Regions from separate parts of the Mesorhizobium sp. M0960 genome, predicted to be linked through region 3. Evidence: predicted binding sites of a transcription regulator. Region 3 holds the regulator's gene; each other region holds the start of a gene.
What was found. Region 3 encodes PhoB, which activates phosphate uptake and scavenging genes when phosphate is short. Its sites were predicted from a motif close to TGTCATNNANCTGTCAT; they were not measured.

Region 1 (3,094 bases), on a different contig from region 3:
TAACTGCTTGCATCTCACAATTGGTTATCAAGGAGGCTCTCATGTCCAAACTTCGCGTCAGCGCTTTCACCTTGTCGATCGACGGCTTCGGCGCCGGTCCCGACCAAGACCTGAAGAACCCGCTGGGTGTTGGCGGGGAAGCCCTGCACGAATGGATGTTCGGCACCCGCACCTTCCGCAAGATGGTTCTCGGCAAGGATGGCGGGACCACGGACACTGACGAGGCGTTCGCCGCGCGCAGCTTCGAGAATGTCGGCGCCTGGATCCTCGGCCGCAACATGTTCGGGCCGATCCGCGGCGAGTGGCCTGACGAGAGCTGGAAAGGCTGGTGGGGAGACAATCCGCCATACCACGTGCCGGTCTTCGTGCTGACGCACCATCAGCGGGATCCCATTGTCATGGAGGGCGGCACGACCTTCTATTTCGTGACCGACGGCATCCACTCAGCGCTGGAGAAGGCGAAAGCAGCGGCTGACGGCAAGGATGTACGGCTGGGCGGTGGCGTTTCTACGATCCGGCAGTATCTCAAGGAAAAGCTCATCGACGAGATGCATCTGGCGATCTCACCTGTCCTGCTCGGCGCAGGCGAGAGCCTTTTTGCCGGCATCGACATGCCCAAGCTCGGCTACCGCTGCAGCGAGCAGGTCGCGACGCCGAAGGCCACGCATGTCATCATCGAGCGCGCCTAGCTTGTTGCAGGGCGCTGCCCACGGAGGCAGCGCCCCTCCTCGCTGCTTTAGTCAGTATTTCTCCGGCACATACAGTTCGCGCGGCAGCACCTGACGTTCGTATTCGGGATTGAAGACGCGCTCCGGTAGTGTGATCTCCTCGTGCGGCACCTCCTCATAGGGCATTTGCTTGAGGAGATGGTCGATGCAATTCAGCCGCGCCCGCTTCTTGTCGTTGCCCTCGACGATGAACCAGGGAGCTTCCGGGATGTTGGTGCGGGCGAAGGTTTCTTCCTTGGCCTTGGTGTACTGCTCCCAGCGCACGCGCGACTGGAGGTCCATCGGCGACAATTTCCATTGCTTCATCGGGTCGTGGATGCGCATCAAAAAGCGCATCTGCTGCTCCTCATCGGTGATCGAAAACCAGTATTTGACAAGCGTAATGCCTGAGCGGAGGAGCATGCGTTCGAAATCCGGCACGTCGCGAAAGAACTCCTCGACCTGATCCGGCTGGGCAAAGCCCATCACCCGCTCGACGCCGGAGCGGTTGTACCAGGAGCGGTCGAACAGCACGATCTCACCGCCGGCCGGCAGATGCGGAACGTAGCGCTGGAAATACCATTGCGACTTCTCGCGCTCGGTCGGCGCCGGTAGTGCTACGACGCGGCAGATGCGCGGATTGAGCCGCTGGGTGATGCGCTTTATGACGCCACCCTTGCCCGCCGAGTCGCGGCCCTCGAATACCACGACGAGCTTCTTCTTGTGATAGGCGACCCAGGACTGCAGCTTGATCAATTCGGATTGCAGCGTGATTAGATCCCGAAAATATTGCAGGCGGTCGATCGATGGCGGATGCGCATTCTTATAGATCTTGGCGATCTCCATCGACAGCGCCGGCTCAGAGATTTCCAGCTCATAATCTTCGTCGAGCGTGTCGGCGAGTTCCGCTTCCAGCCAGTCCCTGGCCGGGGAATTCTGTTTTATCTCGGTCATTTGCGCTGCTCCGCTTACAGGCCGTGTCGGCCGCTGTCAGGCGCTCTGCCGCCCGGCCCGGCGGCCGGAAATCGAAGCGCTGAACCGATGTTAGTATAGGCCAGCAATGACGGTTTTATTGCAGCCGCTGTTGCGCTGGCTGCGCGTCCAATCCGTAAGATGTGATCGATGTTGCCCTGCAACACGGGCGACAAGCGGAACGAATTATCCTACAAATGCCCGGTTCATTCAGGGCTGTCGTTTGAAACGCCCTTTCCCGATAAAATCATGAGGATACGACATGGAATACCGCACTCTCGGCCGTTCCGGGCTGAAGGTTTCGACGCTGACCATGGGCACCATGACGTTCGGCGGCGGCGGCGCGTTTTCGGCGGTCGGCAAGACCGATCTCGACGAGGCGCGCCGGATGATCGACCTTTGCATCGATGCCGGCATCAACGTCATCGACACCGCCAACGTTTATTCGAACGGGGTGTCAGAGGAGATCATCGGCGAGGCGCTCGGCGGCAAGCGCAAGGGCGACGTGTTGATCGCCTCCAAGGCGCGCATGCGGATCGGCAAAGGCCCCAATGATGAAGGCCTGTCGCGCTATCATCTGATCCGCGAATGCGAGAGGAGCCTGAAGCGCCTCAGGACCGATGTCATCGACATCTATTTCCTGCACGAGTGGGATGGCCTGACACCGCTCGAGGAAACCATCGCCGCGCTCGACACGCTGGTCGCGCAGGGCAAGGTCCGCTATGTCGGCTGTTCCAATTATTCCGGCTGGCAGGTGATGAAGGGGCTCGGTATCAGTGACCGTCATCACCAGCCGCGCTTCGTCACCCAGCAGATCCACTACACTCTGGAAGCCCGCGAGGCCGAGTATGAATTGTTGCCGATCTCGGTCGACCAGGGGCTCGGCGTGCTGGTCTGGAGCCCGCTCGCCGGCGGATTGCTGTCCGGCAAATATCACCGTGACCAGCCGACCGCCCGCCAGCTCAGCGGCTGGTCGGAACCGCCGATCCGCGACGAGGACCGGCTGTGGCGGATCGTCGACGTGCTGATCGATATCGGCAAGAACCACGGCGTGTCGGCAGCGCAGGTGGCGCTTGCCTGGTTGCTTGGCCGGCCCGCCGTCAGTTCGCTGGTGATCGGCGGACGAACCGAAGCGCATTTCAAGGACAATATCGCTGCTGCAAGCCTGGTGCTCGGCGATGAGGAGCGCACACGCCTCGACGTGGTCAGCAGGCCGCCCGTGCTCTATCCCTACTGGCACCAGCAATTCACGGCAAAGGACCGGTTCGGGCCCGCCGATCTCGTCCTCGACCGGGACGGCGCCTGAAAAAACGCCCTGAAGCGGGGCTCCCCGGACTGCGACGAGATATGGAGCCGATCGTGCCTTGCGGTGTTGTGTTTGTGGCCCAATGCTCCTAGGCAAAGGCCAAGCACAA
Region 2 (3,094 bases), 260 kb from region 3:
CGCGGCCGTGTAATGCACGTCTGCGGTGAGCCAAACGGTATTGCTGATGCCCGCGTTCTTTATATAGCGAAGAAGGTGGGCAATTTCCAGCTCGCGCCCCTTGGCCGGGCCATTGTCGCCATTGCTGACTGCCTCGGCCCCGACCTTCTTGGTACCGTCATTCCAGACCACGAGGCCGAGCGGCATATCGGCGGCGATGATTTTCCACGTCGCGTTGGAATTTGCCAGCTCACGCTTCAACCACTTAATCTGCTGTTCGCCTAGGATGCGCGATTGCGGCGTCATCGTCTCCTGCATATCCGGGCCGTTGGGGCCGCGGTAGGAACGCATGTCGAGGAAGAACACATCGAGCAGCGGCCCATAAGCGATCTTGCGGTAGACGCGGCCCGGCTCCGACAGTTCGTAGCGGATCGTCGTCATCTCGTGGAAGGCGCGCGCAGCACGTGCCGCCAGCACATGGATCGATTTTTCGGTGTAGCGGTCGTCGGCGGTCAGGTCCTTCGAGTCCGACCAGTTGTTAAGCACCTCATGGTCGTCCCACTGATAGAAAGTCGGGCAGATGGCACTGAGCGCAAGAACGTTCTTGTCCATCATGTTGTATTTCCACTGCGCCCGGTATTCGTCCAGCGTCTCGGCAACCTTGCGCTTTTCGTCGATCAGCACTGTGTTTTTCCACTTGTCGCCATTGGGCAGGTCGACCTCGTCCTTCATCGCACCATCGGCATAGACCGTATCGCCCGAATGCAGGAAGAAGTCGGGCGTGTGCTTGGCGATCGTGGCGTAGGTCTTCATGCCGGTCTCGTCGATGCCCCAGCCTTGGCCGGCGGTGTCGCCCGACCAGGCGAAACGAATGTCGCGCTTCGAGGCAGGTGCCGTGCGGAAGCGGCCGACGATCGGCTCCGAAACGGCGTTGATGTCGGCAAGATCGGCCGCGACCATGCGGTAGAAAATGTCCTGGTCGGAGGCGAGATCGGTAAGCAGCCGCTTCACCGTATAGTCGCTGGCCGGCGACGTATCGAGCGGCGCCAGGCGGACGGCATTGGCGAAATTTTCCGTCGACGACACTTCGAACATGACGCGCGACGGCCGGTCCGTGCGCGTCCAGACCATGCCGCTGGTCGCGTCGACATCGCCGGACTGAATGCCATGGGTGAAGGCCGGGCGCTGATTGGCGCGCGAGTAATAGGGAAGGGCGAGACCCGAGGCGCCGACCAGGCCAACGGCGCTGGCCGACGTGACGAAAGCGCGCCGCGTCATTGAAATCTTGTTCATGGCTGTCTCCTGGATGGCGTTGAACGTCGCCGCCAAGCTCCAGCTTCAATGTTTCAGGCACATTTCGAAACGATGAAGGTTTTCTGACATCAACAAGCGGGAAGGCTGGACCGCTCGGCGGCGAAGCTGCTGATCTCCCCCTTGCGGGTCCCTTGCGGGGGAGATGGCCGGCAGGCCAGAGGGGGGCGCTGTCCCGCCGACGTACAAATCAGAAAGAAATCAGACGGAGCAGCGGAGTTTGGGCAGAACATTGCGTAAAGTCGGAGGCTGGCGAACCTTCGCGCCCCCTCTGCCCTGCCGGGCATCTCCCCCGCGAGGGGGGAGATCGGCAATTTGGCCGACGGCATCTCTCCTGCAACGAGAAGCTATGCCGCCTGCGGTTCAGGATCGAACGCCGGGCGGCTGGTGTTGATCAGCAGCGAGATGCAGGCGGCGGCTATTGCCGTCATGCCGGCGATCAGGAAGGCAAGCTCGTAATTGCCCTGCAACTCACGCATAGTGCCACCGAAAAAGGCCGCTGTCGCTGCGCCGACTTGATGGCCGGCGACGATCCAGCCGAAGACGATCGGCCCGCTGCGGTCGCCGAACGCCTCGTTGGAAAGCCGCAGCGTCGGCGGCACTGTGGCGATCCAGTCCAGTCCGTAAAATACGGCGAAGATGATCAGGCTGGTCGCCGAGAAGCCGGAATAGGGCAGATAGATCAGCGACAGGCCGCGAATGCCGTAATAGATGCCGAGCAGCTTGCGCGGGTCGAAACGGTCGGTGAGCCAGCCCGACAGCGTCGTGCCAATAAGATCGAAGATACCCATCATCGAGAGCAGGCCCGCGGCCTGCACTTCGCCGATGCCCATATCGCCGCAAAAGGCGATCAGGTGCGTGCCGACCAACCCGTTGGTGGTGAAGCCGCAAACGAAGAAGGTGGCGAACAGGTACCAGAACACACGCGTACCGGCGGCGCGGCGCAACGTGCTCAGCGTATGCGCGAGGAAATTGCCTCGCGCGGCCGGCGGCGCGGGCGGCACATCGTCGAGCTCGGCGCCATAGCGGACCATGCCGATCGCGGCCGGACGCTCCGGTACCAGCATATAAACCAGCGGCACCAAGGCGGCGGTGGCCACGGCAATGGCAATAGCGACCGGCTTCCAGCCGCCAGACTGGGCGAGCGAGGCGAGCAGCGGCAGGAAGACCAGCAGCCCGGTGGCGCTGGACGCCGACATCAGTCCCATCACAAGGCCGCGATTGGTCTTGAACCAGCGGTTGACGATGGTGGCGCCGAGCACGGTGGCGACGGCGCCCGAGCTGATGCCGGAAAACACGCCCCAGGTGAGGAGCAGATGCCACGGCTTGGTCATCAGCAGGCTGAGCGCGGTCGATCCCGACATCAACAGCAGCGCGGCAAGCAAGGTGCGGCGCAGCCCGATCCGCTCCATCAGCGCCGCGGCAAACGGCCCAGTCAGGCCATAGAGGAAGATGCCGGTGGCCGCGGCCAGCGAGACGACGTCGCGCCGCCAGCCGAAACTATTCTCCAGCGGCAGCATCATGACTGCCGGCGCCGAACGCAGGCCCGCGGCGATCAGCAGGCAGAGGAAGATGACGGCGACCACGACGAAAGCGTAGCGCTGGCCAAACGGGCGGGATTGAGCTATCATGTTACTGACCGGTACGTTTCAGATGTGCGGAACATACGTACCGACCGGTAACATTGTCAACCAGGCAATCGGCAAACCAGACATGAAAAGCATTGAACCAACGATCAAGGAGAATGGCGCACCGCTGCCTCGCGCCGCCGAACGGATTCTCCAGGTGGCGCGCGACCTGTTCT
Region 3 (3,094 bases):
GACCGCCTTCATGTATCTGGGTGAACTGGTAGAGTTCGACCGGACCGAGAAGATCTTCACGTCGCCCCGCGAGAAGCGCACGCAGGATTACATCACCGGCCGCTTCGGCTGAGCCGTTCCGATCACGCATATGAGGACAGGACCATGGGCGAACACACAGTCGCTTCTTTCGACGAGGATCTCGAGCAGATCAGCAAGCTGATCCGCGACATGGCCGACCTCGCCGGTTCGATGGTCGGCGGGGCGACCAAGGCCCTGTTGAATTCTGACAACGTGCTGGCGCAACGCGTCGTTTCCGACGATGCCATCATGGATGCGCGTCAACGCGAACTGGACGACCGCGCCATCACCCTGATCGCCAAGCGCCAGCCGATGGCCCACGATCTGCGCCATGTCGTCGGGGCGATCCGCATGGCCGGCGATCTCGAACGCATCGGCGACCTTGCCAAGAATATCGCCAAGCGTGTGAGTGCGGTCGGCCTTAGCGTCACACCGCGCGACCTATCGCATTCCATCGATGCGATGGCGCAGCTGGTGCTCATCCAGGTGCAGGGCGTCATCGAGGAGTATGCTGCAGGCGATGCGGCCGCGTTGGCCAAGCTACGCGCCGCCGACGAGCGCATCGACGTCAAATATACGTCGGTGTTCCGCGAACTGTTGACCTACATGATGGAAGACCCGCGCAACATCACCGCTTGCACGCATCTGCTGTTCTGCGCCAAGAATCTGGAGCGGATCGGCGACCATGTCACCAACATCGCCGAAAATGCGTATTATGTGCTGACCGGCGAGCAATTGCCGGTCAATCGTCCGAAGCAAGACGAAACGACAATGTCCGCACCGGCGACATGATGGGGGTGCCCAGCCGATGATCGCACCACGCATAATGGTGGTGGAGGACGAGGAGCCGTTGGGTGTGCTGCTCCGCTACAATCTCGAATCCGAAGGCTACCAGGTCGAGGTGGTGACACGCGGCGACGAAGCCGAGATCCGTTTGCAGGAGAATGTGCCCGATCTTCTGGTGCTCGACTGGATGATACCAGCGGTTTCCGGCATCGAGCTCTGCCGCCGGTTGCGGGTGCGCCCCGAAACCGAACGGCTGCCGATCATCATGCTGACCGCGCGCGGCGAGGAGAGCGACCGGGTACGCGGTCTTTCGACCGGCGCCGACGACTATCTGGTCAAACCGTTTTCGACACCGGAATTCATGGCCAGGGTCAAGGCGCTGCTGCGCCGCGCCAAGCCGGAAGTGCTGTCCAGCGTGCTGAAGGTCGGCGACATCGTGCTCGATCGCGAATCGCACAGGGTGTATCGCAAGAAGACCGAGATCCGGCTCGGGCCGACCGAATTCCGGTTGCTCGAATTCATGATGCGGCATCCGGGCCGCGTCTTCTCGCGCAGCCAGTTACTCGATAATGTCTGGGGCGAGACGATCTATATCGACGAACGCACCGTCGACGTGCATGTCGGGCGGCTGCGCAAAGCCGTCAACAACGGCCGCATGCCTGATGTCATCCGCACCATCCGCGGTGCCGGCTACGCGATCAGGGAAGATTGACCCGCCCAGTCAGGCTACGTTCTTTCTGACGCCGGGCCTCATTTGCGCGCCCGGCGCGAAAATCTGCTGGTCGACGAAGCTTAACGCCCGCATTGCACAGCCTTCGCGGATCAGCGGCAATTCGTTCGGCTCGGTATCGAAGGAGATCGAGCCCGAATGCTGGCCGCCGGCGGTCTGGGCGATGGCCTTCCGCAAGGCCGGCTCGATCAGATCAAAGGCGGCGGCACTGGCGCCGACCATTGCGACCGGTGCCGGATCGATCAGCGCGAACAGCGAGCCGAGACCGAAACCCAGCGCTTCGCCGGCCTTGCGGTAGGCTTCGCGTTCCGGCCCGTCCTTCTCGCGCGCCCGAACCACCAGCGCGCGCATGTCGGCGTCGCTGACGTCGGCGACCGGTTGGCTGTCTTCGCTCATCTGCGTGGCGTTGCGCCAGATGGCGTAATTGCCGGCATAGGCCTCGATGCAGCCGCGCCGCCCGCAACGGCAGAGCGCGCCGCCCGGACGATGGATCATGTGGCCAAACTCGCCGCCCGAGGAATGCGTGCCGGTGAACAGCTCGCCCTTCAACACCAGCCCCATGCCGATGCCGTGCGAAAGCAGGATGGCGATGAAGTCGTCGCGATAGCGATCCGGATCGCGCCAGCGCAAAGCCACCGCCATCATATTGCAGTCGTTCTCCACCGTGGCCGCGATGCCGAATTCATCTTCCAGCATGTCGGCAAAGGCGATGTCCGTCTGGGGCGTGATCGGCGACCACAGCATGGCGCGTGCAGGGGAGTCGGTAATTCCCTGAATCGCCAGGGCGATGCGGGCGACACTGCGGACGTCAAGATCTGGATCGTCCAGCCGGCGCCGGACGATGGCCATGCATTCGCGGATCAGTTCGTCGCGCGGCATGGTCAGCGTGTCCAGCCGGCGCTGTTCCTCGGCGACCACCTGCCCCGCATAGTCGATGATGGCGGCCGACAGGAAATTCAGCGACAACACCACGGTCAGCACCGCCGCCGCTTCCGGATTGAGGGCGAGGCCGACCTGCGGACGACCGCGTTTCAACGAAACGGGTTCGCTTGCCTTGCTCTCGGCGAGGATGCCTTCCCGTATCAGGTCGGAGGAGATCGCCGATATGGTCGAATGGCTGAGGCCGGTGGTTGCGGCGATCTCCGTACGCGATGGCTGGCCGGCCCGGCGCACGGCCGAGATCACCATCGCCCGGTTGCGCCGGCGCAAATCGTCATGGCGGATTCCGACCGACATCGTTTTGCTTTCCTCCCGGTTTGCCGCGGCCGCTCATGAACCGGAAGCCGTCGGTAATGCCGACAAATAGTGTCGGATGAGGCAAATAGTGTCAGATGCAGGGGGCGCTGTCATCGTTTATTCCGAAGCTCGAAAAAAGTCGCAGCAACATCAAAATCCATCAGAATCGATGTTGACAGCAGCGGGAGATCGGGCCAGTATTTTTTCGAGGCTCGAAAAAATTAGCGCCTCTAAGCTGGCCTTTGGGGCCAATTGGTCACGCCGTACGCGGCGCAGGGAGGA
Region 4 (3,094 bases), 280 kb from region 3:
ACCCCGCGCTTCTGCAGCTCAAGAGCGCGCATCAGCGTCGTCTGGTCGGATGTGGCTTGCGCCTTCGACGCCACGAGGTCGGCCCGCTCGACGGCATCGTCGAGCTGCAGCAGCACGGCGTTGGCGGCGACCTTCTGATTGGCATGAAACTGGATGTCCTTGACGATACCCGCGGTTTCGACGGTCAGGTCGACGCCGCGCACGGCACTGACAGTACCGATCGCCTCGACGCCGGGCGTCCAGGACATCGGTTTGACGATGACCGTCGACACGGTCGCGGCCGGCGGCTTCATGGTGGCGAAAAACTGTTTGATCGCATTGTCGCGGAACAGGTTGAATCCGACGATGCCGCCGCACACCAGCACGAGCAGAATGAAGGCGATGATGAAGCGCTTGATCACGAACAGTCCCCTCGGCCATGGCCCAGCATAACGGTCGGATGACCGGAACACATACCTGTGACTGGTCCCAATTTCAAATGACGGCAATCTTACTGTACCGTCTGGACGGTCTTGTCAATTCCGCTTAAGCTAATGAATGGGGAACGATTGATGAAGGCCCGCAGAACAAATTCGCGCGAGAAGATCCTCGCCGCCGCCGCCGACGTGGCGCGCGAGACGGGTCCCGGCAGCCTGTCGCTGGATGCGGTCGCCAGCCGTGCCGGCGTGTCGAAGGGTGGTCTTCTCTACAATTTCCCGACCAAGGCGAAATTGATGCAGGCGCTGGTGGAGGATTACCTCAGCGCGTTCCAACAGGCGCTTGAGGCCGCCCGCACCAACGGCGTCAGCGGTGAGAGCCCGCTTGCGGCCTATATCAGGCTTTCGGCCGAGCATGCCGAGGAGTCGAAACCGTCGGCGACCTGGATATTTTCGGCGATTGCCGAGGATCCCGATTTCCTGACGCCGATAAAATCGTTCAGGCGGCAAGTGTTCGAGCGGCTGAAGGAGGAGACGCCGAATCTCAAGGCGCTGCTGGTCTGCTATCTCGCTATCGAAGGGCTTCGCAGCATGAATCTGTTCGGTTCGGACATTCTCTCCGCCGACGAGCGCCGGTTGCTGATATCGACCCTGCTGGAGATCGCGGAATAGATCAGGAACCACCGTCCAGCACTATCTGCTCCAATCTCAAAGTGCTCTGCCGTCACACAGGCTTCATTGTGCCGACATAGCGTCCTCCCATTCTTTGCTGCAACGCAAGAGGAGTGGGGTATGGTCGATATTGTTTCCAGCGAAGCAGGAATTCCAAGGCCGGAGCATCCGCTCGACCGGCCAAACAGCACCGGCAAATGGTTTCTGCCGGCCTTTGCCGTCATCATCCTGGGCGGCCTTGCCTATGTCGGCTACGCGCTCAGCCAGGACCTGACCAGCACCGTCGCGGTGCCGTGGATTCTGCTTGGCCTGGCGCTGCTGATCGCGCTCGGCTTCGAATTCGTCAACGGTTTTCACGACACCGCCAATGCGGTGGCAACGGTGATCTACACCCATTCCATGCCGGCCGAGCTTGCAGTGATGTGGTCCGGCTTTTTCAACTTCCTCGGCGTGCTCACCGCCAGCGGGGCGGTCGCCTTCGGCATCATTTCGCTGTTACCGGTCGAACTGATCCTTCAGGTCGGATCAAGCTCCGGGCTGGCCATGGTCTTTGCGCTGCTGGTCGCAGCGATCATGTGGAACCTCGGAACCTGGTATCTCGGCCTGCCTGCCTCGAGCTCGCACACGCTGATCGGTTCGATCATCGGCGTCGGCCTCGCCAACCAGTTCACGGCGCCGGCCGGTTCCATCACCAGCGGCATCGACTGGTCGCAGGCAAGCAATGTCGGCCTGTCGCTTCTGATCTCGCCGCTGGTCGGGTTTTGCCTGGCTGGGCTGCTGCTTCTGGTGATGAAGCTGCTGGTCAGGAACCGCGAGCTTTACGAGGCGCCGAAGTCGAGCGCCCCGCCGCCGCTGTGGATCCGGGCGCTGCTTATCTTCACCTGCACCGGCGTCAGCTTTGCCCACGGCTCCAATGACGGGCAAAAGGGCATGGGCCTCATCATGCTCATCCTGATCGGCGTGGTGCCGACCGCCTTCGCGCTCAACCGCACGCCGGATATCAATTATCTCGAAGCCTACAAATCGGCGGCGACGCAGGTCGAAACGGTACTCGGCAAATACGTCAAGCCCGGCGTCGCCGTGACCGACGCGGCGACCGTGGTCGGTGACGCCGTTCGCACCAAGACCTGGAAGGACGAGACCACGCCTGCGCTGCAGAGCTTCATCCACGACACTAGCGCAATGTTGTCGCCCTATCCGTCCGTGGAAAAGCTGCCGACAACGCTGGTCAGCAACGCCCGCAACAACATCTATCTTATCGGTGAAGCGCTGAAACTGATCGACAAGAAGAAGCTGCTGCCGATGGAGACCGACGACCTGAAGGCGGTGACGACCTATCACAAGGCGGTCGACAACGCGACGAAGTTCATCCCGCTCTGGGTCAAGGTCGCCATCGCGCTGGCGCTCGGCCTCGGCACCATGGTCGGCTGGAAGCGCATCGTCGTCACCGTCGGCGAGAAGATCGGCAAAAGCCATCTGACCTACGGCCAGGGTGCGTCCGCAGAGCTTGTTGCAATGGCGACCATCGCATCGGCCGACTATCTCGGCCTGCCGGTCTCGACCACCCATGTGCTGTCGTCGGGCGTTGCCGGCACCATGGCGGCGAACGGCTCGGGCCTGCAATGGTCGACAGTGCGCAACATGCTGATGGCCTGGATACTGACCCTTCCGGTCTCCATCTGTCTTGCCTTCGTGCTGTTCGTCATCTTCCGCCAGATATTCTGAGCGGGGATAGGACTTGGCCAGAATGTCGCGGCGCCGGCTCCGGCGCCGCCCAGATCCTGAACGTGCATTGTCTCGGCGGCGGCCATGAATGACGCATCGCATCTGACATTGCTTGCCGCGGACGACCAGCATCATGCCCCCGGGCTGGTCTGGGCCTATCATGCCGCTCCCGGCAAAGCTCCCGAATCGCTGGCGCCCCGGGACACAGAGGCCGCGCTGGCCTCACTGGACGGCTGGGTCTGGCTGCATGTCGACCTTGTCGACCGGCGCGCCCATTCCTG

Region 1: ppk2 (polyphosphate kinase 2) is a predicted target of PhoB. The motif match lies at 1,768-1,784, and genes of this name have one in related genera.
Region 2: NKH63_RS07500 (alkaline phosphatase D family protein) is a predicted target of PhoB. The motif match lies at 1,345-1,361, and genes of this name have one in related genera.
Region 4: NKH63_RS07615 (inorganic phosphate transporter) is a predicted target of PhoB. The motif match lies at 1,139-1,155, and genes of this name have one in related genera.

What each region holds. Positions count from the first base shown of each region.
Region 1 covers NZ_JAMYNN010000003.1:196,396-199,489, forward strand. Annotated here, with positions in the region: gene NKH63_RS09270 (dihydrofolate reductase family protein) at 42-689, shown strand; gene ppk2 (polyphosphate kinase 2) at 741-1,661, opposite strand; gene NKH63_RS09280 (aldo/keto reductase) at 1,942-2,985, shown strand.
Region 2 covers NZ_JAMYNN010000002.1:503,747-506,840, forward strand. Annotated here, with positions in the region: gene NKH63_RS07500 (alkaline phosphatase D family protein) at 1-1,272, opposite strand, end outside; gene NKH63_RS07505 (MFS transporter) at 1,638-2,921, opposite strand; gene NKH63_RS07510 (TetR/AcrR family transcriptional regulator) at 3,004-3,094, shown strand, end outside.
Region 3 covers NZ_JAMYNN010000002.1:242,757-245,850, reverse strand. Annotated here, with positions in the region: gene pstB (phosphate ABC transporter ATP-binding protein PstB) at 1-112, shown strand, start outside; gene phoU (phosphate signaling complex protein PhoU) at 145-852, shown strand; gene phoB (phosphate regulon transcriptional regulator PhoB) at 869-1,558, shown strand; gene NKH63_RS06175 (ROK family protein) at 1,568-2,812, opposite strand.
Region 4 covers NZ_JAMYNN010000002.1:525,712-528,805, forward strand. Annotated here, with positions in the region: gene NKH63_RS07605 (efflux RND transporter periplasmic adaptor subunit) at 1-401, opposite strand, end outside; gene NKH63_RS07610 (TetR/AcrR family transcriptional regulator) at 552-1,088, shown strand; gene NKH63_RS07615 (inorganic phosphate transporter) at 1,209-2,813, shown strand; gene NKH63_RS07620 (transporter) at 2,898-3,094, shown strand, end outside.